3 regions of the Defluviitalea raffinosedens genome follow, and region 3 is predicted to be linked to each of the others. Evidence: riboswitches for the same ligand, from Rfam matches in the RefSeq annotation. Region 3 holds a riboswitch; each other region holds the start of a gene.
What was found. Region 3 has a riboswitch for S-adenosylmethionine ahead of metK (methionine adenosyltransferase). Riboswitches for the same ligand answer to the same signal wherever they lie in the genome.
Positions count from the first base shown of each region.

Region 1: it holds a riboswitch for S-adenosylmethionine, as region 3 does, so the genes downstream of both, JOD07_RS03585 (MetQ/NlpA family ABC transporter substrate-binding protein) here and metK (methionine adenosyltransferase) in region 3, are expected to answer to the same signal.
Region 2: it holds a riboswitch for S-adenosylmethionine, as region 3 does, so the genes downstream of both, JOD07_RS08685 (methionine ABC transporter ATP-binding protein) here and metK (methionine adenosyltransferase) in region 3, are expected to answer to the same signal.

Region 1 is NZ_JAFBEP010000003.1:72,975-84,140, reverse strand. Features, by position in the region: gene gdhA (NADP-specific glutamate dehydrogenase) at 1-396, shown strand, start outside; gene JOD07_RS03615 (sulfide/dihydroorotate dehydrogenase-like FAD/NAD-binding protein) at 514-1,338, shown strand; gene gltA (NADPH-dependent glutamate synthase) at 1,340-2,737, shown strand; tRNA gene JOD07_RS03605 (tRNA-Gln) at 2,903-2,974, shown strand; tRNA gene JOD07_RS03600 (tRNA-Leu) at 2,980-3,063, shown strand; gene xylA (xylose isomerase) at 3,317-4,633, shown strand; gene xylB (xylulokinase) at 4,691-6,175, shown strand; SAM riboswitch class I at 6,319-6,426, shown strand; gene JOD07_RS03585 (MetQ/NlpA family ABC transporter substrate-binding protein) at 6,517-7,335, shown strand; gene JOD07_RS03580 (methionine ABC transporter ATP-binding protein) at 7,348-8,361, shown strand; gene JOD07_RS03575 (methionine ABC transporter permease) at 8,351-9,007, shown strand; gene JOD07_RS03570 (phenylacetate--CoA ligase family protein) at 9,037-10,353, shown strand; gene JOD07_RS03565 (pyridoxal phosphate-dependent aminotransferase) at 10,368-11,166, shown strand, end outside.
Region 2 is NZ_JAFBEP010000010.1:568-11,733, forward strand. Features, by position in the region: gene JOD07_RS08675 (MetQ/NlpA family ABC transporter substrate-binding protein) at 1-569, opposite strand, end outside; gene JOD07_RS08680 (methionine ABC transporter permease) at 609-1,274, opposite strand; gene JOD07_RS08685 (methionine ABC transporter ATP-binding protein) at 1,271-2,281, opposite strand; SAM riboswitch class I at 2,388-2,491, opposite strand; gene JOD07_RS08690 (CvpA family protein) at 2,593-3,285, opposite strand; gene JOD07_RS08695 (DUF5711 family protein) at 3,300-4,499, opposite strand; gene JOD07_RS08700 (YkvI family membrane protein) at 4,570-5,649, opposite strand; gene glgA (glycogen synthase GlgA) at 5,740-7,176, opposite strand; gene JOD07_RS08710 (pro-sigmaK processing inhibitor BofA family protein) at 7,317-7,577, opposite strand; gene JOD07_RS08715 (DUF2508 family protein) at 7,629-7,898, opposite strand; gene nifJ (pyruvate:ferredoxin (flavodoxin) oxidoreductase) at 8,031-11,166, opposite strand, start outside.
Region 3 is NZ_JAFBEP010000001.1:247,442-258,607, forward strand. Features, by position in the region: gene flgK (flagellar hook-associated protein FlgK) at 1-971, opposite strand, end outside; gene flgK (flagellar hook-associated protein FlgK) at 998-2,638, opposite strand; gene JOD07_RS01225 (flagellar protein FlgN) at 2,652-3,155, opposite strand; gene flgM (flagellar biosynthesis anti-sigma factor FlgM) at 3,174-3,452, opposite strand; gene JOD07_RS01235 (TIGR03826 family flagellar region protein) at 3,557-3,997, opposite strand; gene JOD07_RS01240 (ComF family protein) at 4,077-4,793, opposite strand; gene recD2 (SF1B family DNA helicase RecD2) at 4,807-7,095, opposite strand; gene metK (methionine adenosyltransferase) at 7,149-8,336, opposite strand; SAM riboswitch class I at 8,435-8,538, opposite strand; gene JOD07_RS01255 (COG2426 family protein) at 8,599-9,057, opposite strand; gene JOD07_RS01260 (rod-binding protein) at 9,135-9,485, opposite strand; gene flgG (flagellar basal-body rod protein FlgG) at 9,502-10,314, opposite strand; gene flgF (flagellar basal-body rod protein FlgF) at 10,335-11,093, opposite strand; gene mreB (rod shape-determining protein MreB) at 11,123-11,166, opposite strand, start outside.

The DNA of each region.
Region 1 (11,166 bases), on a different contig from region 3:
CTTCCTTGTGCAACACAGAATGAACTGGATGGAGAAGCTGCAGCAACCTTAGTGAAAAACGGATGTATTGCAGTGGCAGAAGGGGCCAATATGCCTTCTACACCAGAAGCTGTTGAGATTTTCCTTAAGAACGGTATTTTATTTGGACCTGGAAAAGCTGCCAATGCAGGAGGCGTTGCTGTTTCAGGTCTCGAAATGAGTCAAAACAGTATGAGATATTCCTGGACTTTTGAAGAAGTGGATGCAAAATTAAAGCAAATCATGGCAAATATCCACAAGAGTGCTCAGGATGCGGCTAAAGAATATGGCCACGAAGGTAATTATGTGGTAGGAGCTAATATTGCAGGATTCTTAAAAGTAGCTGAAGCAATGTTGGCACAGGGAATAGCTTACTAAAATACCCAAATTGATTTAGAGATGTAACTTATGTATAATGTAATAGAAGCCTTATTTGTTGCTTGTTCAAATAAGGCTTCTCCTATTATTGAGTTATTTTACAGAGGAGATGTAAAAATGTATAAAATCTTGAAAAAAGAAAAACTGAACGAAGCTGTAGAGCTAATGGTTGTTCATGCACCTTTTGTAGCACGAAGTTGCCAACCCGGGCAGTTTATCATTCTCAGGGCCGATGAAAAAGGAGAAAGAATTCCATTAACCATTGCAGATTACGATAGAGAAAAAGAAACTGTTACCATTATTTATCAGATTGTTGGATACTCTACCCAGCTACTAAGCAGCAAACAAGAAGGAGATACGATTCCTGATTTTGTAGGGCCCTTAGGAAAACCTTCTGACCTTAAAAAACATAAAAGAGTATTAGGAATTGGCGGTGGCGTTGGAGCAGCCCCCCTATATCCTCAAATACGAAAACTTCATGAAATGGGTGTGGCAGTAGATGTGATTCTGGGTGGAAGAAGCAAAGAGTTTATTATCCTTGATAAGGAATTTGAAGCGATTTGCGATAAGGTCTACTATGCAACCGATGACGGCACAAAAGGCAAAAAAGGATTCGTGACCGATGTACTGAATGAACTATTAAATGAAGGTAAGGAATATGATGAAATCATTGCCATAGGGCCTCTTGTAATGATGAAAGCTGTTGTAGGCATTACAAAGCCGAAAAATATCAAAACGGCAGTATCCCTTAATCCGATCATGATTGACGGAACAGGGATGTGCGGAGGATGCAGAGTGACTGTTGGCGGAGAAACAAAGTTCGCTTGTGTGGATGGCCCTGATTTTGACGGCCTTTTGGTAGATTTTGACGAATGCATGAGAAGGCAGGGAATGTATAAGGAAGAAGAACATTCTTGCCGCATTGGACTAGGAGGAAAGTAAAATGCCTAATATGAGTTTAAAAAAAGTAACCATGCCTGAACAAGATCCCAATGTAAGAAATAAAAATTTTAATGAAGTGGCACTTGGATATACCAAGGAACAAGCCATGGAAGAAGCAACAAGATGCCTTAACTGCAAACATAAACCCTGTGTATCCGGATGTCCTGTGAACGTTCCTATACCAGAATTTATTAAGGAAGTAGCAGCAGGGAACTTTGAAAAAGCTTATGAACTCATTACTTCAGAAAACAACCTGCCAGCCATTTGTGGCAGAGTATGTCCCCAGGAAAATCAATGTGAGGGTGTATGTGTAAGAGGCATAAAAGGAGAACCGGTAGGTATTGGAAGGCTGGAAAGATTTGTTGCCGACTACCATATGCAGCATGCAGAGAAAAAGTCAGTGCAGATTACAAAAAATGGGATTAAAATTGCAGTGGTTGGGGGAGGCCCTGCAGGACTTACCTGTGCCGGAGACTTGGCTAAATTAGGATATGATGTAACCATTTTTGAAGCTTTGCATGCTTTAGGCGGTGTACTCATGTACGGCATTCCGGAGTTCCGTCTTCCAAAAGCATTGGTTGAAAAAGAAATAGAAACTATAGTAGATCTGGGCGTTAAAATCAATAAAAATGTTGTAGTAGGTCGTTCGATCACAATTGATGAGTTATTTGAAGAAGGCTACAAGGCAGTATTTGTAGGGAGCGGTGCCGGACTTCCTAAATTCATGGGTATTGAAGGAGAAAGTTTAAACGGAGTATACGCTGCCAATGAATTTTTAACCCGAGTGAATTTAATGAAGGCATATGATTTCCCCAATAATCCTACTCCTGTAAAGGTTGGTAAAAAAGTTGCAGTTATTGGCGGCGGTAACGTGGCAATGGATGCTGCCAGAACAGCCAAAAGACTTGGAGCAGAGGAAGTTTATATTATTTATCGCCGCGGAGAAGAAGAACTGCCGGCGAGAAAAGAAGAAATTCATCATGCAAAAGAAGAAGGCATTATCTTTAAACTGCTTGCAAATCCTAAGAAAATCCATGGAGAAAACGGATGGGTAAAAGCCATTGAGTGTGTAGAGATGGGTCTTGGAGAACCGGATGAATCAGGAAGAAGAAGGCCTGTTGAAGTTGAAGGAAGTAATTTCATAATGGATATGGACACAGTGATCATAGCCATTGGACAAAGCCCTAATCCACTTATTCGCCAAACGACTCCGGGCTTAGACACCCACAAATGGGGCGGAATTATTGTAGAAGAAGAAACCATGCATACCAGCAAGCAAAATGTTTATGCCGGAGGCGATGTGGTGACTGGTGCAGCTACTGTGATCTTAGCCATGGGGGCAGGGAAAAAAGCAGCAAAAGCTATACATGAAAAAATTCAGAGCACAATGAATGCATAATAGCTCGTACATTTCGTACGAGTTATTTTATTACATAGGAAATCTCTTCGAATTTCCTATGTAATAAAAAGCCCTCCGGGTGAGACGGCTTTTTTGAAAAAAACTACTGGACAAACTAAATCATTTGTGCTAGAATATGAAGTTGTTCGGACAAATTAATATTGTTGGGTAGTCGCCAAGCGGTAAGGCACAGGATTCTGACTCCTGCATCCGAAGGTTCGAATCCTTCCTACCCAGTATTGGCGGATGTGGCGGAATTGGCAGACGCAGCAGACTCAAAATCTGCCGGTGGCGACACCGTGGGGGTTCGACTCCCTTCATCCGCATTAATAAGACAGAGCACTTACAAGTGCTCTGTTTTTTTATTGCATAGGAAATTCCTCTGAATTTCCTATGCAATAAAAAACTTCTTATATAATTTTAAAAGCTTAATACAGGATCTTTTTAGCAGGTAGAATGAATAGAAAAGTAAGAAAATATTAAAAAATAACTTCTTAAAATGGGTTGAAAAAGTTTTGTGAATACTATATAATAGAATTAAGTTGTTAAAATCAATTTAAAAACTTTGGAGGGGATCTTATGAAAGAATATTTTGAAGGCATTAAGAAGATTCAGTATGAAGGACCTAAATCTACTAATCCTTTAGCATTTAAATACTATGACCCAGAAAAAATTGTTGCAGGCAAGCCTATGAAGGATCATTTCAGATTTGCTATGAGCTATTGGCATACTTTAACTGCTATGGGCGCTGATATGTTTGGAGAAGGCACAGCTAAGAGACCTTGGGCAGGAAAAGAAGGCATGGAACTTGCTAAAGCGAGAGCAGAAGCAGGATTTGAATTTATGAGCAAATTAGGTATCGAATATTTCTGTTTCCATGACCTTGATATTGCACCAGAAGGCAATTCCTTAGAAGAAAAATTTGCTAATTTAGATGAAATCTCTGATTACATCTTAGAATTAATGAAAAAAACAGGTATCAAATGTTTATGGGGAACAACCAATGCATTCAGCCATCCAAGATTCGTTCACGGAGCATCTACTTCTCCTAATGCGGATGTATTTGCTTTTGCGGCGGCTCAGGTTAAAAAAGCCATTGACCTTACTAAGAAATTTGGCGGAGAAAACTATGTATTCTGGGGTGGAAGAGAAGGTTATGAAACACTTCTTAACACCAATACAGCTTTAGAACAAGACAACTATGCAAGATTTTTACAAATGGCAGTAGATTATGCTAAGAAAATTGGCTTTACAGGACAATTCTTAATCGAGCCAAAACCAAAAGAACCTACAAAACATCAATACGATTTTGATACAATGACTGTTTTAGGATTCTTAAGAAAATATAATTTACAAGACCATTTCAAAATGAATATAGAAGCGAACCATGCGACTTTAGCAGGACATACCTTCCAACATGAACTGAACATGGCAAGAATTAACGGCGTATTAGGAAGTATCGATGCTAACCAGGGAGACATGCTATTAGGATGGGATACAGACCAATTCCCAACCAATATCTACGATGCTGTTTTAGCGATGTACGAAGTGCTTAAAAACGGAGGTATCGCACCTGGAGGATTTAACTTCGACGCTAAGGTAAGAAGAGGTTCCTTTGAAGTAGAAGACTTATTCATCGGATACATTGTTGGTATGGATACCTTTGCAAGGGGTCTTATCATTGCGGATAAATTGCTTCAAGATAAAGTATTAGAAAGCTTTATCGAAGAAAGATATGCAAGTTACAATGAAGGCATCGGAAAAGATATCGTAGAAAATAAAGTAGGCTTTGAAGAATTAACTGCCTATGCATTAAAGCATGATAAGATTGTAAACAAATCCGGAAGACAAGAACTCTTAGAAGATCGAATTAATCAATATATCTATACACTGTAGTAAAGATCGATTTATTGGGTTGTTGATACAACAACCCTTTCAAGGAGGAGAATAGGTATGATTTTTTTGGGGATTGATTTAGGTACATCATCTGTAAAGGTACTTGCTGTTGATAAAGACGGAACAATTCTCGGGGAATCTTCCAGGGAATATCCGGTGTATTATCCAAAAAGTAATTGGGCGGAGCAAAATCCTGAAGACTGGTGGATGGGTACCAAAGAAGCTATTAAAGAAGTTATTCAAAAAAACAATCTTCCTGAAGGGGAAATCCGGGGAATAGGCTTTAGTGGTCAAATGCACGGACTGGTAGCCTTGGACGAAGAAAATAAGGTCCTGCTTCCCGCAATACTTTGGTGCGACCAAAGAACTGCGGAGGAGTGTGAGGACATCACCAATCATTTTGGGCAAGAAAAACTCACAGAGCTTGTTGGTAATAAGGCATTGACCGGGTTCACAGCCCCTAAGATTTTATGGGTAAAGAAAAATCATCCTGAATTGTTTGAGAAAATAAGACACATTCTTCTTCCAAAAGATTATATCAGATTTAAATTGACAGGAGATTATGCAACGGATGTTTCTGATGCTTCCGGAATGCTTCTATTAGACGTTAAAAACAGATGCTGGTCCAAGGAAATGATCGAGTACATAGGCATCAAAGAAGAGTATCTTCCAAAACTCTATGAATCCTATGAAGTAACAGGAAAGTTGTCAGAAGAAGTGAAAGGGGAACTGGGACTCACAGGAGAGATTCTGGTTGTAGGAGGAGGCGGCGATAATGCTGCCGGAGCCATAGGAACCGGAACGGTTAAAGAAGGAACCGTAATGGTTACCCTGGGGACTTCGGGTGTCGTATTTGCAGCCCATGATGACTACGCTGTAGACAGCCAGAATCGCCTTCATGCTTTCTGCCATGCCAATGGGAAGTATCATTCCATGGGGGTTATGCTTTCGGCAGCCAGCTGCTTAAAATGGTGGGTAGAAGAAGCCAATAAAGGAATGGATTTTGATGAACTCTTAAAAGAAGCCAGTGAGACGGAACCAGGTGCTAAAGGCGTAATATTCCTTCCGTATCTTATGGGAGAACGTACTCCCTATGCCGATCCTGATGCAAGAGGAACATTTTTGGGATTATCCATGAGTACCACAAGAGGTGAGATGACAAGGGCGGTACTTGAAGGTGTATCCTTTGGACTTCGGGATTCTCTTGAAATTTTAAAAGATATCGGAGTACCTATTTCTCAAATTATTGCCATTGGGGGAGGTTCAAAGAGTCCTCTCTGGAAACAGATTCTTGCAGATATTTTTGGATATCCAATAAATGAAATCAATACAAATCAGGGAGGGGCTCTTGGTGCTGCTATTTTAGCAGGCGTAGGAGCAGGAGAATTTAGCAGTATTGAAGAAGCTTGCAATATATTTATAAAAATTGTTGGATCTGTAACTCCTATAGAGAAAAATGTAGAAAAGTACAATAAAATTTATACGCGCTACAAAGAAGCTTATCAGTCTTTAAAAGATTGGTTCAAGCTTAGTGCTGAATAAAAGCCGGGATGAATCCCGGTTTTTTTATGTTTTATATAATACAAAGTAAAAAGATAGGATTAATAAAATTTTTTGAAAACTTATTGACAAAGCGGAATTTATCTCATATAATTCTTATCAATATAATATGATTTAGTAAGAAACTCTTATCAAGAGAGGCGGAGGGACTGGCCCAATGAAGCCCGGCAACCTGTATGTATTACAAGGTGCTAATTCCAACAGCTCAAGACAGATGAGCTGAGAGATGAGAGAGGAAGAAAATGACCTCTTTCATCGGAAAGAGGTTTTTTAATGCGTAAAAATGTAGTTCAAAAAATCAAAAAAATAGGGAGGAAAATAAGATGAAAAAAATAAGTGTATTGCTTGTATCCATTATTACTATATTAGGGATACTTACAGGATGTGCATCAAAGGAAAGTAAGACCATCATATTTGGAGTTGCTCCAGGACCTTATGGGGATATGATTGTTAAGGGCATTAAGCCAGGTCTTGAAAAAAAGGGATATAAGGTTGAAATTAAAGAGTTCAGTGATTATGTTCAGCCTAACCTTGCTCTGGCCAATAAAGAAATTGACGCCAATTTATTCCAACACCTGGTGTACTTAAATAAATTTGCCGAAGACCACGGCCTTGAATTGTCACCTGTAATCAATGTGCCAACAGCAGCGGTAGGCTTGTATTCAAAGAAAGTACAAAGCATAGATGAATTATCGGATGGCGCCGAAGTCACCATAGCCAATGACCCTACCAACCTGGCAAGAGCCCTCAGGCTTCTGGAACAGGCAGGACTTATTACATTGAATAAGGATATAGATCCTTCAAAAGCATCTGAAAAAGATATAGAATCCAATCCCAAAAATCTTAAAATTACTCCGGTAGAAGCAGCCCAGCTTCCAAGAACATTAGACAGCGTGGATCTTGCAGCAATCAATGGAAACTATGCGATTTCAGCAGGGATCGATTTATCTACAGCCCTTGTCATGGAAGAGTTACAGGAAGAATATAAAAATCTCGTTGCTGTAAGAACAGAAGATATTAATTCCCAATTTGTAAAAGACATTAAAGAAGTCGTTGAATCGGAAGAGTTCAGGGAAGTTATCGAAAATCCAGATTATATGTTTAAGGCTTTCCAAAAGCCAGCCTGGTTTTTACAACAGTAGGGAGGAAAACATATGATTCAATTTCAGGATGTCAGCGTGACTTATGAAGGGGCTGAAGGCAAAGTTAAAGCAGTTCAGAAACTTTCGCTGAACATTAACAAAGGAGAAATTTTTGGAATTGTTGGAGCCAGTGGAGCAGGGAAAAGTACCCTGCTCCGAACCATTAATCTTTTAGAAAGGCCAACAGAAGGCAGGATTTTTATTAACAATCAGGACATTACAGATTTAAAAGGAGAAGACTTAAGGCTTCTTAGACAGAAAATAGGGATGATCTTTCAACATTTCAATCTGATAAAAAGAAAGACAGTTTTTGAAAACGTAGCCTTTCCAATGGTTGCAGCAGGAAAACCTAAAGATGAAATTCAAAAAAGAGTAAACCAACTGCTGAATCTTGTCGGTCTTTCAGATAAAAGTAATGCTTTTCCGGCTCAGCTTAGCGGCGGACAAAAGCAAAGAGTAGGTATAGCAAGAGCCCTTGCCAACGAAACAGAAATTCTTCTCTGTGACGAACCTACTTCTGCCCTTGACTTAGAAACGACAAAATCCATCCTAAACTTACTTAAAGAAATTAATCAGAAATTAGGGATTACCATTGTCATCATCACTCATGAAATGGATGTGGTTAAAAGCATCTGTGACCGAGTGGCGGTTATGAATGACGGACAGTTATTAGAAGCAGGCAATGTTTATGACGTATTTGTCAATCCGAGAAATGTTTTTACAAAACAATTAATTGAACACACCTTCCACCTCGAATTCCCTAAGCAGATTTTCAATGATTTTAAGGGCAGGGTACTGAAAATTGTCTATAAGGGAGAGTCCGCAACGGAGCCTTTAATATCAGAAGTATCTAAACGTTATAATGTTAACCTAAATATCGTCCATGGAAAAATCGAGTACATAGGAGATCGACCCGTGGGAATCTTAGTCGTCGATATAGAGGGAGAAGAAAGGGAAGTTCAACTGGCAGTGGACTATATCAACGAAAGAACTGCATTTACGGAGGTGGTACTCTATGCAAGCTGAACTGATTTTTGATTTATTAAAAGCCCTGGGAGAAACTTCTCAAATGGTAGGAATAGCACTGATATTATCCATAGTTTTGGGTATTCCTTTAGGATTATTTTTGTATCTTACGTCCAGTGGCTTATTTTTTCAAAACAAAATTTTAAACTTTATCGGAGGTTTGATCATTAATATCGTAAGATCCACACCTTTTGTGATTCTGCTTGTTGTACTTTTACCTGTCACTAAGCTCATTACGGGTACTACTATAGGATCAGGAGCCGCATCAGTACCTCTTTCTGTTGCAGCCATAGCCTTTTATGCGAGATTGGTGGAAGCGGCCTTTAGAGAAGTGGATAAAGGAGTGATTGAAGCAGCGCAAGCCGCAGGGGCAAAAACAAGGACCATTATATACCATGTGCTTTTAACGGAAGCTTTGCCCAGCCTGATCGTAGGCATTACAGTAACTGCCATCAGTTTGATCGGATATTCTGCTATGGCAGGGATTATCGGCGGGGGAGGTATCGGCGATTTAGCCATTCGCTTCGGATACTACAGATATCAAACCGACATCATGCTTACTACAGTGGTTGTTTTAGTGTTAATCGTACAGGGTTTTCAATGGTTGGGAGACTATAGCTCTAAAAAAGTAGATAAAAGATCATAATCAAACGCAGCTGATTAGGGGGAATAAAAATGTCATATCAAAGATATTGGAATGAATCCATAGAAACCATGCCAAGGGAAGAGTTAGAAGCATATCAGACAGAACAGCTCAAAGAACACTTGAAATACGCTTATGAACACTCACCATATTATAAGCAATCTTTTGATGAATCCGGAGTAAAACCCGAAGATTTCAAGGTTTTATCCGACCTGTCAAAGTTTCCGTTCATCAATAAGCAGATTGAGCGGGACGCTCAAATCTCAAAGCCTCTTCTTGGAACGTTGACTGCAGTGCCTGAAGAAGATGTGGTCTTTGTTTCGGCATCCAGCGGTTCCACAGGAGTACCTACCCTAAGTCCTTTTACCAAAACCGATTTTGATGAGTTCCAGGATATCCAAAGCAGATTATTCTGGGCGGCAGGCATGAGACCCCATGACAGATATGTGCATGCTTTAAACTTCACCTTGTTTGTGGGAGGCCCTGATGTTATAGGAGCCCAGAATTTGGGGGCATTATGCATCTGGGCAGGAACCATTCCTTCAGAACGACTCCTTTATATTTTGCAGGAATTTCAGCCTACGGTGATCTGGACGACTCCATCCTATGCATGGTATCTTGGAGAAACTGCTAAAAAACAAGGCATCAATCCTGCAACGGACCTGGCGATCAATAAAATCATTGTTGCCGGAGAACCAGGAGGTTCCATAGAAGCCACAAGAAAAGCCATTGAAGATCTCTGGGATGCAGAAGTGTATGATTTCTATGGTATTTCTGATATTTATGGGGCTTGTGCCGGAATGTGCAGTGCAAGGAACGGACTGCATATAGCAGAAGATCAGATTTATGTGGAAGTGATCGATCCCGTAACTCTGGAACCGGTAAAGGATGGTCAAAGGGGGGAACTGGTGCTCACCACCTTAAGAAAACAGGCAAGACCGATGATTCGTTTCAGAACAGGAGATATTGCTATTTTCAACAAAGAAAAATGTGAATGCGGACGTACCCATGGCAGAATTCAGGTGGTAGGAAGACTCGATGATATGCTCATTGTCTCGGGCGTGAATATTTTCCCCAGCGATATAGAATTTATCGTTCGAAACATTAAGGAACTCAATGGGGAATACAGAGTGTATGCGATTTCCGAAAACTTTACCACCAAATTTAAAGTAGAAGTGGAAAAACATGCGGATGTCACCATAACGAACGAGGAATTGTCGGAAAAGGTATCTCACAATATTAAAGCAAGATTAGGCGTTAGACCTAAAGAAGTGGTGATCCTGGAAGAAGGGGCTCTTCCAAGAGCTACCCACAAGGCTAAAAGATTTATTGACTTAAGAGAACAATAGAAAGAAGGAAAAATATGCCGCAAGTAAGCAATCGTCTGGACTTTTTTACAGAATCTGTTATTAGAAAAATGACACGAATAGCTAACCGCTATGGGGCAGTGAATTTGTCCCAGGGTTTTCCGGACTTTGATCCTCCCAAGGAATTGAGGGAAGCCTTAAAAAAGGCAGCAGAAGAAGGCCCTCATCAGTATTCCATCACCTGGGGTGCACAAAACTTCAGAGAAGCGCTTGCTAAAAAGCAGTCAAAATACATGGATATTCCCATTGACCCCGATACTCAAATTGTTGTGACCTGTGGAAGTACGGAAGCTATGATGGCAGCTATGATGACAGCCTGTAAACCGGGAGATAAAGTGATTGTCTTTTCTCCTTTTTATGAAAATTATGTGGCGGATACGATTCTTTCCGGGGCAGAACCAATATATGTCCCTTTGCATCCGCCCACATTTCACTTTGATCAGGAAGCGCTTAAAAAAGCCTTTGAGCAAAATCCAAAGGCGCTTATTCTCTGTAATCCTTCCAATCCTACAGGAAAAGTATTCACACGGGAAGAACTGGAGTTTATTGCAGACCTGGCAGAAAAGTATGATGTTTTTGTGATTACTGATGAAGTCTATGAACATATTGTGTTTGAACCGAATGAACATATTTATTTTGCATCTTTGCCTGGAATGTTTGAGAGAACCATTTCCTGCAGCTCTCTTTCAAAAACTTACTCAATTACAGGATGGAGACTTGGATATATTATAGGGCCTTCCCAAGTAATTGAAAATGCCCGTAAGGTTCATGATTTTCTTACAGTAGGGGCAGCAG
Region 2 (11,166 bases), on a different contig from region 3:
CAGTCTACATCTTGCAAAACCATTGGAAGTGCTGCAGCTTCCATCTCCTGGAATGTCAGGTTCTTTGGATTGTTTTTAATATCCAATACAGTGGCTGATTGATTATTTACATCATTTAATTCAATGATACCATTTCTATGAAGAAGTGCCAAAGCTCTTGCTTCGTTACTTGGGTCATTAGGAATAGCGATTACTGCGCCATCTTTTAATTCATCTAATGAAGCAATTTTTTCCGAATAAATTCCCATAGGTTCGATATGAACTTTTGCAAGGACTTCTAAATCATATCCGAATTCTGCCATTTGTGATTCTAAGTATGGGATGTGTTGGAAAAAGTTTGCATCCACTTCTTTTTCATTGAGAGAACGATTGTGAATGTTATAGTCATCGATTACCTGGATTTCTAATGTAACACCTTTTTTCGCCAAATCATCTTTAATATGTTCTAACATCTGTGCATGGGGCGCTGATGTCGCAGATACTTTAAGAACTTTGCTTTCTTTTGTGCAGCCTCCCAATATTGCTATGGTAAATAAGGCTAAGGTTAATATTGATATGAATTTTTTCATTCCTAATCTCTCCTTCACGTTTTATTTTTTTATATTGATCTATTTTTTATTCATTGCTTTCGCAATGCTGTTGCCAATCCATTGAAGAATTTGAACTAAAATGATAAGAAGTATTACTGTGGCAATAATAAGTGAAACATCGTATCTGTAATATCCGTATTGGATTGCCACACTGCCAAGGCCTCCCCCGCCTACGGTTCCTGCCATTGCACTGTAACCTATGAGATTCACTACAGTAAGCGTAATACCAAGAATTATGGAAGCCATTGCTTCCGGTATAAGAACCTTCGTAATAATTTCCCACGTGCTTGAACCCATGGCTACGGCTGCTTCAACAATTCCTTTATCTACTTCTTTAAGTGAACTCTCAACGACTCTTGCCACAAAAGGTGCTGCTGCTATGGATAATGGAACAATGGTTGCTGTCGTTCCCAGACTCGTGCCAACAATCATTCTGGTAAAGGGAATCAGAGCAACAATCAAAATAGCAAAAGGAAAGGACCTTCCAATGTTTACAATTGTACCGAGGATACGGTTTAATTGTATTCTTTCTTTGATTCCTCCCTGATCTGTAATAACAAGTATTACGCCTAAGGGTAGCCCAATAATAGTAGAAATCAAAGTTGCTGCAAATACCATATAGAGTGTATTCCCGGTTTCTGTTAGTAAAAGCCAGAAAGCCTGGTCAGGATTTTGAAAGATCATTGGGAGATCACCTCACATTCCACGCCGTTTTCTTCCAGAAAAGCAACTGCGTTCTTGATTTCTTCTTTGTCTCCTATTAACTCAATAATTAAGCTTCCAATAAATGTTTGCTGTAAATGGTCAATGCCACCAAGAAGAATATTGGCATCTACTCCACATTTTTTGATCATTTTTGACAGGATCGGTTGAGATGTTTTAATTCCTTCAAAACTCAGACGGAATAATTTCCTTCTCTCATCTATTCTGTCCAGCAATTCTTCAGGTATATCGTGACTGATATTTTGAACGAAGCTTTTTGTTGTAGGATGGGTTGGATGAGCAAATACCTTAGATACCGGACCAGTTTCTACAACTTCTCCAGCCTCCATTACAGCAACCTTGCTACAGATCTGTTTAATAACTTCCATCTCATGGGTAATGATCACGATGGTTAATCCCAGAGTTTCATTAATCTTTTTAAGCAGTTTGAGGATAGACTGGGTTGTTTTAGGGTCCAGAGCAGAGGTTGCTTCATCACAGAGTAATACATCCGGATGATTGGCAAGGGCTCTTGCAATACCTACTCTTTGCTTTTGTCCACCGCTTAGCTGTGATGGATAGCTGTCTCTTTTTTCTTCTAACTCAACTAATTTAAGAAGTTCATCGATCCTTTTTTCTCTGTCTTCTTTTGGAACCTTGGCAATTTCCATCGGATAAGCTATGTTTTCAGCTACAGTTCGGGAATTAAGGAGATTAAAATGCTGAAAGATCATCCCTATTTTTTTTCGCATTTCTCTTAATTCCGCAGGGTTCAGGCTCATTATATTCTTGCCTTTTATATAGACTTCACCCTTGGTTGGTTCTTCCAGACGGTTAATGCAACGAACAAGGGTCGATTTTCCTGCTCCGCTTAAACCAATAATCCCAAAAATATCTCCCTGCTCAATGTGCATATTAATATTTTTTAAAGCTTCAACTTTATTGCTCTTACCCTTGAATTCTTTATAAACGCCTTTTATTTCTATCACGGTGCTCCTCCTTTGCCCCAACGGTTGCCTGATACGTAACTTCTATGTGTAACTTCTGCTTTTGAGCATTAAAAAACCTCTTTCAATGAAAGAGGTTATATGCTCTCTCTCATCTTATGCAGACAACCTCTGCATCTGGAATTGGCACCTTCGCATTTTGCGGGTTGCCGGGTTTCATTGGGCCAGTCCCTCCACCTCTCTTGATGAGCTCGAATATTAAGTTGAAGATAGTATAACAGTATCATCTGGCATTGTCAATAAAAAAATTTAATAGAGTTAAACATTCCCTGGGTATCCTTATTATTTAAATTTTACAAAAACAGTCCTCCAACGAATTTCAGCAGATAATTGTATTCATATAAATACTTTGCATATGTACTGTTTTCCAGTAAAAGAAATATCTTTTCGAAAGCTGGGTTTGATTGAAATATAAAAAGTACAATAAAAAACACCCAGATTTTCAACACTCCTGAAGCAAAGCCGAAGATCAGTCCAAAAAGACGATTCACTGAATTAATCACTGGTAGTTTTGATAAAATATCCATGATCCCGATAAGAATCCTAAGGCCGACACTCACTACGAAAAACACTATAACCATAGAAATGATATTAATGCATATGTTGGCAATATAACCTGCAATATAGTCCTTTAAGCTGTCCACCTGAAAAATACTGTATATTTCTGAATTATTGTTTTCAACCAGAACTCCCTTCAAAAATTTAGGTACATTCAGATCATTAATAAAATTAACCTGTCCCTCCAAGGTATTTATTTTAGTCCCCTCTGGCACCAGTATGGTAGGAGCTATTTGAGTTTTCATTTTATCGAACAGGGACGTAGAAGTTCTTAAATAGGCACTTACAATTGGATAAAGGGTATATGATAGAATCATCGAAGCAATAGAAGATATTAATTTAAAAAGGGAAAGTACCAATCCCCTCTTATAAGCAATCCATCCATTTACAACAAAAAAAGCCAATACTAAAATATCCGCTACATTCATAGCTTGCCTCCAAATTATCGTTTTATTTCCATTAGGTCAACAGAGTCTTTAGAAACTAAAGCAACTTTATTCCCATTCTTTAATGGGATCATTTCATCCACATCCTTTAATGCAGTATATTTAAAAATTTCTTTTCCTTTTGGGTCCAGTCCATAAAAAGTTCTGTTGACACCTACAATCACCATATTATCATCACCGTATAAATAAGTGACATCTCCTTCCGGATCAAACACATGTTTTTTGCTGCCTTCCGTACTATAAAAAACAACACTCCCATATTTTTCTCCCTGTTTGCCCGGAAATTCTTCCCCCAGGGCCAAAACCAAATAAGTGGATAAATTTCTTCTATTCTCTATATTCCAGGGTATTGCCTTGATATGGTTTGATAAGATCTCTTCTTTCACATTGTTATCTTCATCAATCCATAAGATTCGGTCATCGCCTAAAACAACCAAAGTATTATTTTGCAAATAAAACATTCCAGGAAAAATCGTATCCTCTTTTTCAATGGCAAATTCGATCAGATCTTCTTTCAGTATGCCGTTTTCTCCTAAGTCCAAAAAAATTAAATTAGACTTTAACCCCTTTGTATCTGGATTAAGATAACTTACAGGCATATGGTATCCATTATCCGATACGATAGCACTAAGGGGATAACCCGCATCTTCAATAAAAGTATTTCTGTCAATTCCTAAATCTTTACCCTGGGCATCATACACTTTAATCCTGTGCCCATCCTTTGTTGCTCCAATCACAGATAAATATCCTTTAGAATTAATTGAAAAATACTCTATAGGATTTTGTGTCGTGACTTGATATACTAATCCTTTATCATTTAAGACATAAATCTTTTTCCCGCCATCTTCTCCTACTGCAAGATATGGTTCATTGACAATCAGTTTTGGTAAATTCATAGAAAAAGTTTGGTTCCAGATTTCATCTCCATTTTGAGAAATTCGTTTAACGCCATCAGGACCACACTGTATTAAGTCATTGCCATAAACATTAAAGGTATATCTATCACTTAACTCTCGTTTTACCCATTGTTTTTCTAAATAAAGAGAGGGTTCATTTCCATTAAAAAAGGAAAGATGCAGGTCCTTGCCGGCAACTTCCGAGTAAATCAAAATCCCTGATGCAATCATGAGTAGAATAAGAGAAAAAATTTGGGCTCTCTTATCTTTCTTATTCTTATAGGCTTCTATACGGCTCAATTTTTTTCCCCCTATATTTTCATTTGTAATATATGGTACTATATCTTTCCCTCGATTTCAACGTTTCTATTTACTGTCTAAATCTTTTATTAACTCTATTCAATTTCCAGCCAATAAAATATAGGAGAATTATAAAGACTTCAAAGAGCCCCACATATCCAAATAAAGGATAAATTTGTCCAACCATTTTAGAGAAACCAATCTGGGCAATTATAATAGAAGTTAATATGAAAACAGGCAGAATGCTCTTATAAGAAATATTAAACTCCACAGACACTCTGTTGACAAATCCATATCCGCTGGAAACTGCCGTTGTGAATATGGCAGCGATTAAAACAAAGAAATAGATATACCGAATAGCAAAACCGTAATGAAGCACAATCCCAAGCATTGGTATTTCAAGAGCCTCCACCCTGTCATAGTATATTAATGTTGCCATAACAATGCAAAGTCCTAAAAATCCCAAAGTTATACCGCCTATAATGCCTCCCATTTTTGCTTGTTTCCTGGAATGAATAATAGGAAGCAGGCTGCAGAGAATCACAACTGCAGTAATGGTATTATAGGATACATAGACAATAGAAGAAGTGATCCAATTCCTCGTAAGAGCATGAAATACCGACACTACAGGAGAAGAAAATACTGCTGCTTCTCTAAATAAAACTATGTATAACCCTAAAAGAATACCTCCTATTAAAAGTAACGGTGCTAAAATCGTATTAATGACGATAACCCCTTCAACATCATATAAAAAGACAATAAGGCATAAGCCTGCCATGATTAAGATTCCTATTTGCACAGGAATTTGAAACTGTTGTCTAAGGAGTGCCCCCGTTCCTGCAAGCATTGCACAAAAAGTAGTAAACATAAACAAAGAAACGACCCACTCCATGATATTGCCTAAAAACTCTCCCATAATAGGGTAAATGAATCCTCGGTAATCCTTAATTTTTTGAACATAGACCATTTCAAGGACAGCCCATCCTATAAGAGCAAATAAAATTCCTGATAAAATCACTCCATAAATGCCCTCAATACCATAGGAAGTAAAAAACTGCATAATCTCCTGCCCTGAGGCAAAACCTGCGCCTAAAACAGTTCCAGTATATACACTGGCTATTTTTATTACATTAGATCTTTTATTTTTCACAAAAAATCCCCCATATATCTGTTTGTACAAATATATGAGGGATGTTCCCATTTCATTCAAAAACTATGTATGAACTTTTACAGTCTTCTATTAATGGCTGATGCTTTTATATAATTCCATATATTTTTTAGCAGAGTCTTCCCAGGAATAATCTGAATTCATAGCATTTTTAACCAAAAGCTCCCACTTGTCTTTATTATAATATACATTTAAAGCTCTTATGATTTCCCATAACATTGCATCAGAATTATAATCATTGAAAACAAAACCATTACCCTCACAAGTTTCTTCGTTAAACGATTGAATGGTATCTGCCAGCCCTCCAGTCTTTCGAACTATAGGAATGGTTCCATATCTAAGACTAATAAGTTGTCCTAAACCGCAGGGTTCGAATAAAGAAGGCATCAAAAACAAATCACTGCCTCCATAGATTTTTTGTGCCAAATCCACATTAAACAAGATATTGGCGCTTACCTTCTCGGGGAAAGTATCTTGCATGTATTTAAACATTTCTTCATATTGGTGTTGCCCTGTGCCTAAAACCACAAATTGAATATCTTCCTGCATCAGATCGTGCATTTTTTCTGCAATTAAGTCTAATCCTTTCTGGTCTACCAAACGGGAAATAAGGCCGATCATAGGAACATCTCTTTGAGGAAGGCCCAGATCTTTTTGAAGCCTATACTTATTTTCCTTTTTTAAATGCAAGCTTTCCTTAGAATAGGGGATATAGAGAGCCTTGTCAGTTTCGGGATTAAAAGCCTCATAATCAATTCCATTTACAATGCCGTAAAGTACACTGCTTCTTTTTTGAAGGACGCCATCCAGTCCATAACCGTATTGACTGGTTTTGATCTCTTCTGCATATGTTTTGCTTACGGTATTGATGGCATCAGAATAAACTAAACCAGCTTTCATATAACTTACATTCCCGTAGAACTCTACCCCCTCTGAATGGAAACACCAATCTGAAACACCCAGCAAATCCAGCGTTTCTCTTCCAAAGATCCCCTGATACTGTATATTATGAATGGTATAGAGTGTTGAAATGGATCTATAATAAAGATCTTCATGGTATCTTTCTTTTAAAAGCAAGCAAATAGGGCCTGTCTGCCAATCATTGCAGTGAATAATATCCGGTTTAAATCCGATTCTTGGCAGCATGTCCAAAACCGCTTTACAAAAAAAAGCAAATCTTTCGTGATCGTCATTATAACCGTATAAACCATCCCTATCAAAATAATTGTCATTTCCTATAAAATAAACAGGCACTGAAGAATCATATTCATAAATATGGGCAAACTGCTTTCTCCACTCCAAATAAACGGGAAATTCCGCAACAATCTCACTGTCATTTAAATACTGCTGAAGTACACATTTATATTTTGGTATGGCTACTCTTACATCGGCACCTAATTTTTTTAAAGCATAGGGAAGGGCTCCTGCTACATCTCCAAGTCCTCCGGTCTTAGCAAAGGGTATTGCTTCCGAAGAAACGAACAGTATTTTTAGATCATTTTGACTCATTTCAATCATCCCCCCACGTAATACTTTTTTTACTATTATATCATATTGCCATTATTCTGGATAGAAAAAAAGACGACAGAATCGTCAAAAAATTAACAAATATGTTTAAAAAAAGATCAAAAAATATATGTACTGACTTCTTAGAAAAAAATATTCAGTAAGTATAGAAGTATCATCCCCGGTATTCCAAGTACAGCAATAACAAATATGGTTGCCCAATTAATCCCTACATACCATCCAAAAGGAGATAGCAAGAAATTAAAAACCAGTAGTCCTAAAACTCCTCCTATACCCTGGATCAGGGTTCTTAGCAAGATCTTCAAAGGTTTCGTGAAAACCATAAAGGTAAGAATCACCAAACCTGCTATGATTAAAAATATTAACAGATCATCACTTGTCACTTAAATCCTCCTTGCTTTGACATGATTCCCTATAAAGCTTATAAAGATCTTCTAACTTTTAACTGCCACGTTCTCTTTTTCTTTCATCTTATTGAGATAGTATTTATATCTCGTCTGGAGTGCTTTCATTTCGTAGATACAGCTGTCGATCAAATCTTTTTCCGTCGTATTTTCGAAAGCATTGAATACCAGGTCTATTTGCCTTTTGGTTTTTAGCAGCTCTTCTTTAAGCTCGTCTTCTTCTGTAATATGGCATGTCTGTCTTGTCTTAAATTTGAATGGAAAAAAACCTTTTTTGGATATTTCAATAATCGAATTCAAACTATTTGCCCCCTTAAGATTTTCTTTACTTATTATAAGTATAGTCTGATATATTGGGGTTTATTCATAGCTTGGCATATAAAAAAGCACCTATTTATATAAATAGGTGCTTTTTTGATACAGTATAAGCAATTATTCTGTTTTTGCCATTGCTTGATAAGCTTCAAATCTTTCTTTTGCATCTTTTTCTGCCTGATCAAACAATTTTTCAGCAAGTTCTGGGAATGTTCTGGTAAGAGATGAGTATCTTACTTCTCCCAGGATGTATTCTTTGTAATCTGCTGTTGGTGCTTTAGAATCTAAGATAAATGGATTCTTGCCTTCTTCTTTAAGCAATGGGTTGTATCTGTATAAATGCCAGTATCCAGCTTCTACAGCTTTCTTGCTTTCTAATTGAGCACAGCCCATTCCGCCTTTGATACCATGGTTAATACATGGTGCATAAGCGATGATTAATGATGGTCCTGGATAGCTTTCCGCTTCTTTTAATGCTTTGATCAGTTGATTTTGGTTTGCACCCATAGCTACTTGAGCTACGTATACATATCCATAGGACATCATCATTCTTCCAAGATCTTTCTTTCTGATTGGTTTACCGGAAGCTGCGAATTTAGCTACGGAACCTGTTGGAGTAGCTTTGGAAGATTGTCCGCCGGTGTTGGAGTAAACTTCTGTATCGAATACAAGAACGTTTACATCTTCTCCGGAAGCAAGTACATGGTCTAAGCCGCCGAATCCGATATCATAAGCCCATCCGTCTCCTCCGAAGATCCATTGAGATTTCTTAACAAGGAATTCTTTCTTTTCAAGCATTTCTTCAAAGATTTCTTTTGCTCTTGCGTTGTCTCCAGCATATGCTTCCAACAGTGGTACCAATGTTGCTGTTGCTTTCTTAGAAGCATCTCCATTAAGCATATTGTCTACCCAATCTTTAAGAGCAGCTTTGATCTCTTCAGGAATATCTAAATCTATTGCTTCTACTGCAATATCTTTTAATCTTTCTCTGATTTGTTTTACAGCGATATACATACCGAATCCATATTCTGCATTGTCTTCGAATAAGGAGTTTGCCCAAGCTGGTCCATGTCCTTTTTCATTGGTTGTGTATGGGGTGGATGGTGCACTGCCAGCCCAAATGGAAGAACATCCTGTAGCGTTGGCAATGTACATTCTGTCTCCGAATAATTGAGTTACAAGTTTAGCATATGGAGTTTCTCCACATCCTGCACAAGCACCGGAGAACTCAAGCAATGGTTGTTCGAATTGGCTTCCTTTTACGGTGTCAACAGCCAATGGGTTTTCTTTCTTAGAAAGAGTCATTGCATATTCCCAATTTTCGATTTCTTTGGTTTGTGTTTCTAAAGGCTTCATAACTAATGCTTTATTCTTAGCTGGACATACTTGTGCACAGTTTCCGCATCCAGTACAGTCTAAAGTGGATACTTGAATCTTGTACGCGTAGTTTTCTAAACCTTTACCAATTGCTTTCTTTGTAACGAATCCTTCAGGCGCATTCTTTACTTCTTCTTCATTGAGTAAGAATGGACGAATTGCAGCATGAGGACATACATAAGAACATTGGTTACATTGGATACAATTTTCTACTTGCCATTCTGGTACATCTACTGCAATACCTCTCTTTTCGTATTTGGCAGTACCTTGTGGGAATGTACCGTCTTCTCTTCCTACGAAAGCACTAACAGGAAGGTTGTTTCCTTCTTGTCTGTTCATTGGTTCAAGGATATTCTTAATGAATTCAGGTACATCTTTGGTTGCAGCTGCTTCTTCATCTGCACTAGCTTGTGCCCAATGAGCAGGTACTTTAACTTCTTTAACTTTTTCGATTCCCTGATCAACAGCAGCAAAGTTCATGTTTACGATGTTTTCACCTTTTTTGCCATAGGAAGCTACAATAGCATCTTTCATGAATTTAACAGCATCTTCAATTGGAATAATGTTGGCAAGTTTAAAGAAAGCTGCTTGTAAAACTGTATTAACACGGTTTCCAAGACCGATTTCTTTAGCAATGGTAACCCCGTCAATGGTGTATAATTTAATATTTCTTTCTGCAATAATCTTTTTCATTTTTGCAGGAAGTTTTTGTTCTAACTCTTCAAGATCCCATCCGCAGTTTAATAAGAATGTTCCGCCTTCTTTTAAGTCGGATACCATATCGTATTTATCTACATAGGATGGGTTATGGCAAGCAACAAAGTTTGCTTTTTTGATTAAGTATGTAGATCTGATTGGCTCTTTTCCGAAACGAAGGTGAGAAATAGTAACCCCACCGGATTTCTTGGAGTCATATTCAAAGTATGCTTGTGCATACATGTCTGTATGGTCTCCGATAATCTTGATAGAGTTTTTGTTTGCACCTACTGTTCCGTCGGAACCAAGTCCCCAGAACTTGCAGCTGATTGTATCTTTTCCTGTTACGTCTAATTCTTCTCCTGTTGGAAGAGATTTGAATGTAACGTCATCTACGATACCGATTGTAAAGTGGTTCTTTGGTTCGTCTGCTTTAAGGTTTTCAAATACTGCTACAATTTGTGCAGGTGTTGTATCCTTAGAACCTAATCCATAACGTCCGCCAACGATCACTGGACGATCCGCTTTATCAACGAAAGCAGAGCATACATCAAGGTATAATGGTTCTCCAATAGCACCTGGTTCTTTTGTTCTATCTAATACAGCAATCTTCTTAACAGTTGCTGGTATTTGTTTTAAGAAATGTTCAATGGAGAATGGTCTATAAAGACGTACTTTTACAAGACCTACTTTTTCTCCTTTGCTGTTTAAGTAGTCTACTGTTTCTTCGATCGCATCCACTGCAGATCCCATAGCAACAATTACTCTGTCTGCATCTGGTGCTCCATAGTAGTTAAATAATCCATAATTTCTTCCTGTGATTTTGTTGATTTCATTCATGTATTCTTCAACGATAGCAGGTACTCTGTCATAGAACGGATTACATGCTTCTCTAGCCTGGAAGAAGATATCTGGGTTTTGAGCTGTACCACGAAGTACAGGATGTTCTGGATTTAAAGCATTCTTTCTGAATTGCTTTACAGCATCCATATCGATTAATTTCTTGTAATCTTCATAATCGATCACTTCAACTTTTTGAATTTCATGGGATGTTCTGAATCCATCAAAGAAATGCAGGAATGGCACTCTGGATTTAATAGCACTTAAGTGTGCCACAGAACCTAAGTCAATTACTTCTTGTACATTTGTAGATGCAAGAAGCGCAAATCCTGTTTGGCGG
Region 3 (11,166 bases):
ATTGTTCCATCTCCATTATTTACCGCTGAATCAAATTTACCTTTAAAATTGAGATTATTATTACCATCCCGCATATCGAGATAACCTTTAAGTTCTCCGCTTAAATTCGGATCCGAGATATCAAAGTCATTACCATTTTCCCATTTTATATCATACAAACCATCTACGTCCTCAGGATTATATTTTACAGCATCTCCATCGGAATTTTCTCTTGGTACCACTTTTAACTGCTTTGCATTAAAGTGATTGACCAAAATCTGTCCGTTAATTTTAACCCTGAATTGCTTCTCTCCATTAACTTCTAATTCTTCTGCTTCTACATTGATAATCTTAGAAAGCTGGTCAACCAGTCTTGCTCTTTCATCCCTAAGATCATTTGCTTTACTTCCATCCATTTCGTATTTGTAGATTTGCTGGTTTAGATTTTGAATTTTTCTGGAAATCACATTAATTTCTTCAACTTTAGTTTTTATTTCAAAGTTTAAATCCCTCTGATATTTTTTCAGATGCTCTGCAGTTGAATTAAAGTAATGTGTTAGAGTAGCTGCCGCTTCTTTTAAGGCAGCTCTATGTTCTCCACTGTCAGCGTTATTAACCAAACCATTAACGGCATTAAAAAAATTATTAAAAATCGTATTAAACCCTGAATCGGAAGGTTCATTAAAAAGACTCTCTATTAGAGACAGCTGTGTTGTTTTAACACTATATTGCCCTAATGTGGAACTTTCAGACCAATATTTTGTATCGATATAAAAATTCCTTAATTGATCTATGCCATAAACTTCCGAACCTGTCCCGATCATTCCTTTTCCTGCATTCGGAATAGCCTTGGTTGCTCGTTGTTCTACGACTTGGCGGCTATATCCTTTTGTATTGGCATTGGTAATATTATGGGCAGTTACATCCAGCGCTGTCCGTGCTGTAAATATTCCATTAACTCCTGTGTTTAATCCAAGAAATGTCGAACTCACCTTATCATTCCTTTCTTACCCCTGTGCTATCTTCCAACTACACCCATACGATTGACAATGGTATCGATCATTGAATCCAAAACATTGACGACTCTGGCAGAGGCATTGTATGCATGTTGATATTTCAGCAAATTGCTCATTTCTTCATCGAGTGAAACTCCAGACATAGAGCTTCTTTGATTGTCTACATAATTGACTACAGTTTGTTTATCTTGGGTTCTTTGAGCTGCTTCATTTCCTTCTATACCAATTCTTGTTACAAATTCTGCATAATAATCCTGGAAATTAAGCTTGTGATGATTGCCTATTTGAGTTCTTTCTTCATCCCATGCAGACAGAATTTTTTGAACGACAGAGTCATCTCCTGCGTATCCTGATTGAGATAAAGGAAGTAAGTTATATCCACCATCATTTAAAAGCGCGGGATTAATAACCAAATTTCCTGCAGAATACAATGTATCAGGATCACTTGGATCTTCTTCTATATACTTTCCAGATGCATCATATCTCTCAACATTCTTTCGTGAAAAAAGTTCCGTATGCTGTGTTTTAGCGAAATCTTGCCCCATAGGAGCAGCAGGGTCTTTTTCTAATGTGGCTTCATTATAAGGCGCTAAAATATTATTAATAGTCGTTACAATGCTATGAATTAAAGTATCAAATTCCTTTTGAATCTTAGGAATTAAATAGTAGTTGCCTTCATCTTCAATAGACTTATTATCATTCAGCGTGATCTCTTCATCCTTGGTCTTATAATTTGCAGCCGCTTCTCCTCTTGCTAATAGAAGCCCTTTGAGCTTTCCTAGATCATTTTGAGCCCCTGTTGTGATTTGTGTATTCATTTTAATAACATCTTCTCCTGTATCTTCCCACACAGGTTTTACGAAGGGGCTTTTAGCCTGAGTCTGCACCAATTGCATTTTATTTACAAATTGACCATATACCAAGGTATGGCCTTCTGCTTTTACATGGACTCTTCCTGTAGCATCTTCACTGTATTGAATATCAATAAGACCCGCCAATTCATCCAGCAAAAGATTTCTCTGGTCTCTTAAATCATTGGCATGGTCTCCGTTAATTTCATATTTTGCAATTTCTTCGTTCAAATCTCTGATTTTAACTGCCAGCGAGTTAATAGTATCAACCGTATCTTTAACTTGAGTATTCAGATCAAATTGATATTCATTTAATTGCTTTGCAATATGATTGACTTTATCAATAAAAACTGAAGCGCTTTGTATAAAAGCTTGTCTTTCTTCCAATCCATCCGGTGCAGTAGCAAGTTTATTGGTTTGTCTCCAAAAATTGGTCATAACCTCACTTAAGCTTTCTCCATTAATTTCACCTAGGATGGATTCTACTTCTGAAATAACAGACTGTTTTACATTATAAAACTGATATCCACCTATTTCCGTGCGATAATTTCTATCTAAAAATGAATCCCTGATCTGTCTTATCTCTGTTATATCAACACCGGAACCTATTGAAAACGGATTATTATTTCCATTACGGCCTATGGTCGTATAAAAGGTTTCATGTTGAAGAACTTGTTGTCTTACATATCCTGGCGTCTTAACATTGGTTAAATTGTGTCCTGTTACATTAAGGCCCATTTGGCTGGTCCTTAATCCTGAAACGGCTCTTGATAAGCTTGCCATGGAACTCATAAAAAGTCACCCCCTATTGTCTTGCGTCAAAGAAGCTTCTGCCATTGGTACTTTGCATCTGTCCTCCCTGACTATAATCGTTAGTAGTAAAAGAACGCGTACTTTGTATAGCGTTGAGCGTAAAATCTATCATATCTATCGATTGATTCAGCAATAATCTGTTTTGCTCATTCAATCTTTTTAAATCTTCTAATACATTTTTTATTTCTGATTGGACTGCCTTTAATCTTTCTCTTTCTTCTTCGTTTTTTAATCTCTCAAGAAGTTTAGATATGGTTAAACTATTTTTATCTTCATTTAGAACCAAGGCAATATCATCTATGACTTGATCTCGCTTTTTTTCAAGTCGTAGGGTTTTTGCTACCATAGTTTGCTCTGTTTTTGTTAATTCCTGAAGTGCTACAGTATCTCCTGCAACAAGAATATCTGTTTTTTCTTTGGATAATTCCAATAAATTCTTATAGCACAGAGTTTCTTCTTCCAAAACTTGAATTAAATCCTGTATTAATCCTGCCACGCTAACCCCTCATTTATATTAGATCTTTTGATCAAAGGCACTTTCTACGATTTTGTCTGCTAATTCCTGAGCACTTACATTATAATTTCCTGATTGAAGTTTTTCTTTGATCTCCTGTACTTTTTCCTGCCTTATATCAGGTACTTTCGAGAGTGCACTAAGGGCAATTTGAAAGTCTCTACCTTCCTTTGATAAGGCAAACACATCCTTTCCCATAGTCTTATTGGTCTTTTCAGTTTTTTGCAATCGATTTGTATTATAAACTTCCAATACTTGATTTACTCTCGTTATTTTCATATCCTCACCTGCTTTTTCATTTATTCTCCTACTACTATATCGTCACCAATCCCATAAGAATTTAGTCTCATAAACAAAATAAAAAATCGACTTTCGCCGATTTTTTATCTTCCTTCAATTTTTTCTTTATTGAGATAATGCATCTTACTCTTTTTGGGATCAGTCTTGTCAAGCATGTAGGATCTCTTTTCTATTGGGCTTCTTAAGCTATCTGAAGCAAGTCTCACATCTCTTTCCAATTCAATAGCACATTTTTCGCAAAACCTTCCAGTTTTTATGAGCGCACCACACTTTTCGCACTCTATTCCCATAGGGGAATCTGGAGTAATAATCAGTCTTCCTTCTCTCAGGAAATGTTTGATTTCTGAAAGGGGTACCCCTGTTTCCTGTGATACTTCTGCCATAGATGCTTTTGGATGTTCATACAAATAATCTTTTACTTTCTGAAAGTCTTTTTCTTCCTCTTCTTTACAGGCAGGGCAAATCATTCTGCCAGTAATGTACTGAAATAACCTGTTACATCGTTTACAATTTCTGATATCCATTGTTTCACCCCACATTTTAAAATTTGATCAATTATTACCTTATCTCTAAACGCTGGATCTATTCTGCCTTTTTCCCGAGTCACATGTCACGTCCTATACTAAGTGAAAGAAAAAATACTTTTTTTGCTCCTCTTTCTTTGAGTAAATCAGCACAATAATTAATAGTAGTCCCTGTAGTATATATATCGTCAATTAGGAGTATTTTCATTTGGTGTAAATTTATTGTGTCATCTATTTTAAATGCCTTTTTTATGTTATTTTGTCTTTGAACGATGGATAATCCACTTTGGGGACTTGTTTCCTTCACTCTGGCAAGTATAAAAGGATCCATTGGAATGCCTAATTCGCTTGAAATCGATTTGGCTAATTCCTCTGCCTGATTATATCCTCTTTCTTTTTTTCTTCTTTTATGAATCGGAATGGGTATGATAAGATCAAACCCTTCCTCTGATATCTGATATTTTATTTTCTCTGCCATAAGCTTTCCCAAATATTTTCCATATTCTTTGTGCCCGCCATATTTGAATCTATATATTGCATCTTTTACCATACCCTCATATGCAAAAACTGCCCATCCTCTGTCGTAAACATGAGAATTCTTAATGCAATCAAAACATGTTGTTCTGTGATCAGAGTCCTGTATGGGTTTCCCACATTTTTGACAAACTTTTCCCTCAATAAATGGAAGAGTATTTCTGCATCGCTTACATATGCCCCTTTCTTCTTGAAAAGGAATAATTTCTGTGCAAAAGATACATCTTGGCGGATAGATTAAATCCAGCAATGCTTCCCACACTTGTACTCACCTTCTAGGAGGATAATTCTTTCATTTTCTTTAATCGATATGCCAATGAAGAATATCGGTTAATTTCACGATTATTGTCTACCATCCTGTGAAGTGTACTTTGAAGGCCTACAATAACAACAAGTTTCTTTGCTCTTGTAACTGCTGTATAAAGCAGATTTCTGTTCATCAACATGGGAGGTCCGCTGTGAATAGGAATAATCACAATAGGATACTCTGATCCCTGTGATTTATGGATCGTTACAGCATAAGCCAGCTCAAGTTCATCTAATTGACTAAAATCATATTCTACAGTTTTTAAGTCGTCAAATAAAACAGTAAGAGTCTGGGCTTCTTCATCGATTTCCTGTATGCTCCCTGCATCTCCGTTAAAAACTCCTACACCTTCATCTATTCTTATTCCTAGATCATTATAAATTTTCCACGGCATATTATAATTATTTTTAATTTGCATGACTTTATCCCCTTCGCGGAATAAAGTCGTACGATATTCTTTTTCTCTTTTTTTACTGGACGGAGGATTCAGTGCCTGCTGGAGAACAGTATTTAAAGATTCTACTCCCAAAGGGCCCTTTCGCATAGGGGTTAATACCTGTATATCTTTTATAGGATCACAGTTTGCAAAGGATGGAAGTCTTTTTTGCACCAGCTGCTTTATGGTTTCTATGACTTCATCCTGAATACTTCTTTTCATAAAAAAGAAATCTTTATCCTTTTCATTAAGAACAGGATATTCTCCTTTATTAATTCTGTGGGCATTCATTATAATTGCACTTTCTCTTGCCTGCCTGAAGACTTCGGTCAGTCGAACGACCTTAATCGTTTCACTTCGAATCATATCCTTTAAAACATTGCCTGGCCCTACTGAAGGCAATTGATCTACGTCCCCTACAAAAATTAATCTTGTTCCAGGGGCTACTGCTTTTAAAAGGCTGTTCATCAATAAAATATCTACCATGGACACTTCATCTATAATAATGACATCTGCTTCTAATGGTCTTTCTTCATTTCTTTCAAAAATCTGCTTTTTATTATCTTCATCTAAAAAAGTAATTTCTAAAAGTCTGTGAATTGTACTCGCTTCCTTGCCGGTAGCTTCGCTCATCCGTTTTGCCGCCCTGCCTGTCGGAGCCGCCAAAATCACGTCATAGCCTTCTTCTTCCAACAAAGAAATAATGGCATTAATTGTTGTAGTTTTACCTGTTCCTGGCCCACCAGTAATAATGAGTACCCCTTCTGTCATCGCCTCTTTGACAGCTTGTCTTTGCTCGGGCGCAAGTTTAATTTTCTTTTCTTTTTCCAGCCTGTTGATTCTTTGATCAATACCTTTACTTTGTGTTTCATCTTTCATCATCGTAAAATCTATAAGTTTTCTCGCTGTATTCATTTCAGCATAATAGAATGGTGCCAAATATACTGCTTCTATATCTTCTATCTTTTCCTGCCAAATCTGTTTGTAAATCTGAAGTTCGATCAGGGAATTCTCTATTAACTCAGATGGTACACCGAGAAGCTCATGAGCTGCTTGGACCAGATGTTCTCTTAACATATAGGTATGTCCGTTGTTTGAATGCTGATTTAGAATAAACTTAATTCCTGCTTTGATTCGGTGGGGTGAATCTTGTCCAATCCCTACAGTTTCAGCTATTTGGTCTGCCATTTTAAAACCAATGCCAAAAATGTCTTCTGCCAAACGATAAGGATTATTTTTTACTATATCAATAGTGGCTTCTCCATACTGTTTATAAATCTTTAGAGCATAGGAAGGAGAAATACCATAGTCTTGAAGAAATAAAATAGCTCTTCTTAGTTCTCTCTGTTCATGAAATATTTCTCCAATTTGAAGCGCTTTTTGCCTACTGATACCTTTTACTTCTTCTAATCGTTCCCATTCTTCTTCTATGACCCGTAGGGTATCTAAGCCAAATTTTTCAACAATACGCCGTGCCAACCCCGGGCCAATACCTTTGATGACTCCGGAACTTAGATATCTTTCTATGCCTTCTTCTGTTTTTGGAACAGTCTTTTCATAAGTATCTATTTGAAATTGGCTTCCATAAATAGGATGTGTGACCCAAGAACCAATAATTTTTAAATGCTCACCGGGATAGGCTTCAAAAAGCGTACCTACACAAACGATTTCCTCATCTTTTGTATGTATAGAACACACTGTATACCCGTTTTCTTCATTACGAAATATAATATCTTCTATGGTTCCTTCTATGACCATTTGGTTATCCATACATCCACACCATTCATTGAACAATCTAATTTTTATTCTATAATAATCCATTTTTTGATAAATGAAAAGGGGAAAAATAAAGGGCGCATCTTGCGCCCATGAAATTATATATTTGCTTCTTTTCTTAATATTTCTGCTTTATCTGTTCTTTCCCAGGGAAGGTCGATATCTGTCCTTCCGAAATGGCCGTAAGCTGCAGTTTTTGAATAGATTGGTCTTCTAAGATCCAAAGTCTTAATAATCGCAGCAGGGCGAAGATCAAAGTGTTTCTTTACCAATTCAGTGATCGCTTCATCAGATAACTTCCCTGTTCCATAAGTATTTACCAGAATAGATACAGGTTCTGCAACGCCTATAGCATATGCCAGTTCTATTTCACATTTTCTTGCAAGGCCGGCAGCTACAATATTTTTTGCCACATATCTTGCTGCATAAGCTGCTGAACGGTCCACTTTTGTCGGATCTTTACCAGAGAATGCGCCTCCTCCGTGACTTGCATATCCGCCATATGTATCTACGATAATTTTTCTGCCGGTAAGGCCTGAATCTCCCTGGGGGCCTCCAATCACAAAACGTCCTGTAGGATTAATAAAATATCTTGTATCTTTATCTAAAAGTTCTTTTGGAATTACTGGCTTTATAACGTATTCCATAATATCTCTGTGGATCGTTGACTGATCTACTTCCGGACCATGCTGTGTAGAAACAACGATAGTATCAACTCTTATTGGTCTGTCGTCTTCATATTCTACAGTAACTTGGGTCTTTCCATCCGGTCTGAGATATGGAAGGGTTTCATTTTTACGAACTTCAGCCAATCTCCTTGCCAATTTATGGGCCAGTGAAATTGGCATAGGCATCAGTTCAGAGGTTTCATCACAAGCAAATCCAAACATCATCCCCTGGTCTCCTGCACCAATCGCTTCATCTTCTTCCACAGCTTGTCCAATTTTCGCCTCTAAAGCTTTGTCAACGCCCATAGCAATGTCTCCGGACTGTTCATCAAAGGATGTCAGCACAGCACAGGTATCCCCATCAAAGCCAAACTTTGCTCTGGAATATCCTATTTCTTTTATCTTTTGTCTAACTACTTTGGGAATATCCACATAGCAGTTGGTTGTTATTTCTCCCATAACTAAAACCATACCGGTTGTTACTGCTGTTTCACAAGCTACTCTGGCGTTTGGATCTTGAGCTAATATTGCATCTAAAATAGCATCAGAAATCTGGTCACAAATTTTATCTGGATGTCCTTCTGTTACGGATTCTGATGTAAATAATCTTCTTGGCATATCGATCATCTCCTTAATATATATTTTGAGTAAAGAAAATTATTTCATACATAAAAATAAAAACCTCTTGACGAGGTTTTATACGCTATGTATGTTTTTCCTCATCTTCCGAATGCACATTCGGGGGAATTGGCACCACTGCATGAATATGCTGGTTGCCGGGTTTCATCGGGCCCTTTCCCTCCACCTCTCTTGATAAGAAAAGAATTATTTAGTTATATTACAGTGAGTATAACAACTTTAAGGATTTTTGTCAATAAAATTAAAATAATATTCCAACACCATAGCTTAGAATAGCTATAATAAGTCCTGAAACTGCTGCGCCTCCAGATACAGCTAAAAAAGCCTTTTTAAATTCCAAATGAAGAAAAGAAGCTGCCAGAGACCCTGTCCATACCCCTGTTCCCGGAAGCGGTATAGCAACGAATAAAAAAAGTCCTAAGAGTTCGTATTTTACAATATTCTTGCTTTTTTTCATAGTTCTATTCTCAATCCACTCGATCATCGGGCGCAACCATTTGAATTTCTTTAAAATTGCAAACGATTTATTTACAAATAAAATAATAATCGGGCATGGAAGAATGGCTCCTATTAAGGTTAGTATATATACCTCCCAAAAACCGATACCCCGTATAATACCATAGGGGATGGCTGCCTTTTGCTCCAATATGGGAATCGCCGCAATGAAAAGAGTCATCCATTCTTTTGAAATAAAATTCATGACTTCACCTATCCTATATTTGTTCTATATAATTGTACACGGTTCTATGATGAATTATAACATAAAAAAAGTCACCATTAAAGGTGACTTTTTAGTTGTTTATAAAGTACATTGGCTAAGCCTATGCCGTTGGATTGTGAAGCATTTTTTGCATATTCTTCATCAAGCATCTCCTGAAAAATTTCTTCTGCCTGGCTTTTTTCAATAAGTCCTCCCGGCTGAATCGTTCGTCTCATTTCTTTAAAGAGTTGATTAATAAAATAGGATTCAAACTCCTGGCAGGCTTTTTTTAAGGCTTTATCGTCCTTTTCTTCTGAAGCCTTTTTAAGTACGGATTCAAAATTTTCCAGTTCTTGACTTTGCTTTTTGGTTTCATATGCATTGCTTACAGGATAGGAAGTGGAAAAATCAATTCCATTGGTTTTCATGATTTTATTTTACCTCCTATCGTTTAAGTTGATTTGCCTGAGCAAGCATATCGTCAGATGTTTGGATAGCTTTTGAGTTGATTTCATAGGCTCTTTGAGCAACGATGAGCTTAACCATTTCTTCAACAACTTGAACATTAGAGGCTTCCAAACTTCCTTGAATTAATCTGCTGGGTTTAGTAACATCTCCATCTGCCTCATAAACAGGTTGCCCTGATGCAGCGGTTTGTCTTACAAGGTTTCGCCCTACATCTTCAAGACCTGCTCTATTGGGGAACTGAACAACTGCCAATTGAGCTATTTCAACAGTTTCTCCGTCCTCATCCACATAAGAAATAATACCATCTTCTCCAATAATTAAATCAGAAATTTTTACTTCCGGATCAAAGTAAATAGGCTCTTCATCTATGCTTAATACAGGATATCCGTCAGAAGTCACAAGCATTGTCTCATCATCCACTACACTCACTTTAAAGCTTCCATCTCTGGTATACATAATTTCTTCATTTGGCCCTTGCACAGCAAAAAATCCTTCCCCATCAATCGCAATATCTAAGGGGTTATTTGTCACTTCAATATTACCCATAGAATAGTCTTTAACGGTGGCTATAGGTCTGACACCATAACCTATTTGAATACTTACTGGCCTTCCGGCGCCATTTTCGTCTACTCCTGCTTTTTGCATGGTTTCATATAAAAGAGATTTAAATTCTACCCTGCTTTTTTTATAACCCACTGTATTCACATTTGCTAAGTTATTTGAGATATTATCCACATTCAATTGCTGGGATGTCATTCCCGAGGCTGCTGTCCATAATGAACGCATCATTTCACATTCCCCCTATCATATTATACTCTTCCAACATCGTTGACTGCTTTCCCTAAGGTTTCATCATGAGTTTGAATTGCTTTTTGATTGGCTTCATAAATTCTTGTAGCTGTAATCATATCTACCATTTCTCGTATTACATTAACATTAGAACCTTCTAAAAATCCTTGTACGATTCGACTTTCAATATTTTTTTCTGTAGTTTCTTCGGTTCTTTCCAATAAATTATCTCCAAGTTTGCTGAGGGTCTCAGGATTTTCAAATTCTACTATTCTCAATTGATCTATAAGCTCATCATTGACATATATATTACCTGACTCATCAATGCGTACATCTCCCTGGCCTATGCGAATTGGTCCATTTTGGCCAAGTACCATATTCCCTTCTTTGGTCATAAGCATTCCATTCGCATCCAGTGCAAAAGAACCGTCCCTTGTGTATACTTCTCTGCCGTCTTCCATGCCTACAGCAAAAAAAGCTTTTCCTTGGATAGCTACATTTAGCGGATCATCGGTTTGCTTAAGGGTACCCTGAGTATAATTTGTATAAACTTGATCATTATATAATCCTAAGCTCATACGTCCAATATTACGGTTATTTGAAAATCCATTTTTTCTATCTTGTATGCGCTTTGTGAGTTCCTCAGGGAATGAACGTGACACAACAATATCCTTTTTATATCCGGTAGTATCTACATTGGCTAAGTTATTCGTCAGAATATCCATTTTTTCAAACTGTGTTTTCATTCCAATTGCAGAAGTGTATAATCCTCTAATCAAGTCAAGTCCCCCTATTAATTAATAAATTTTTATTTTTTCCCGCCTGCCATAAACTCTACATATTTACCAGTTC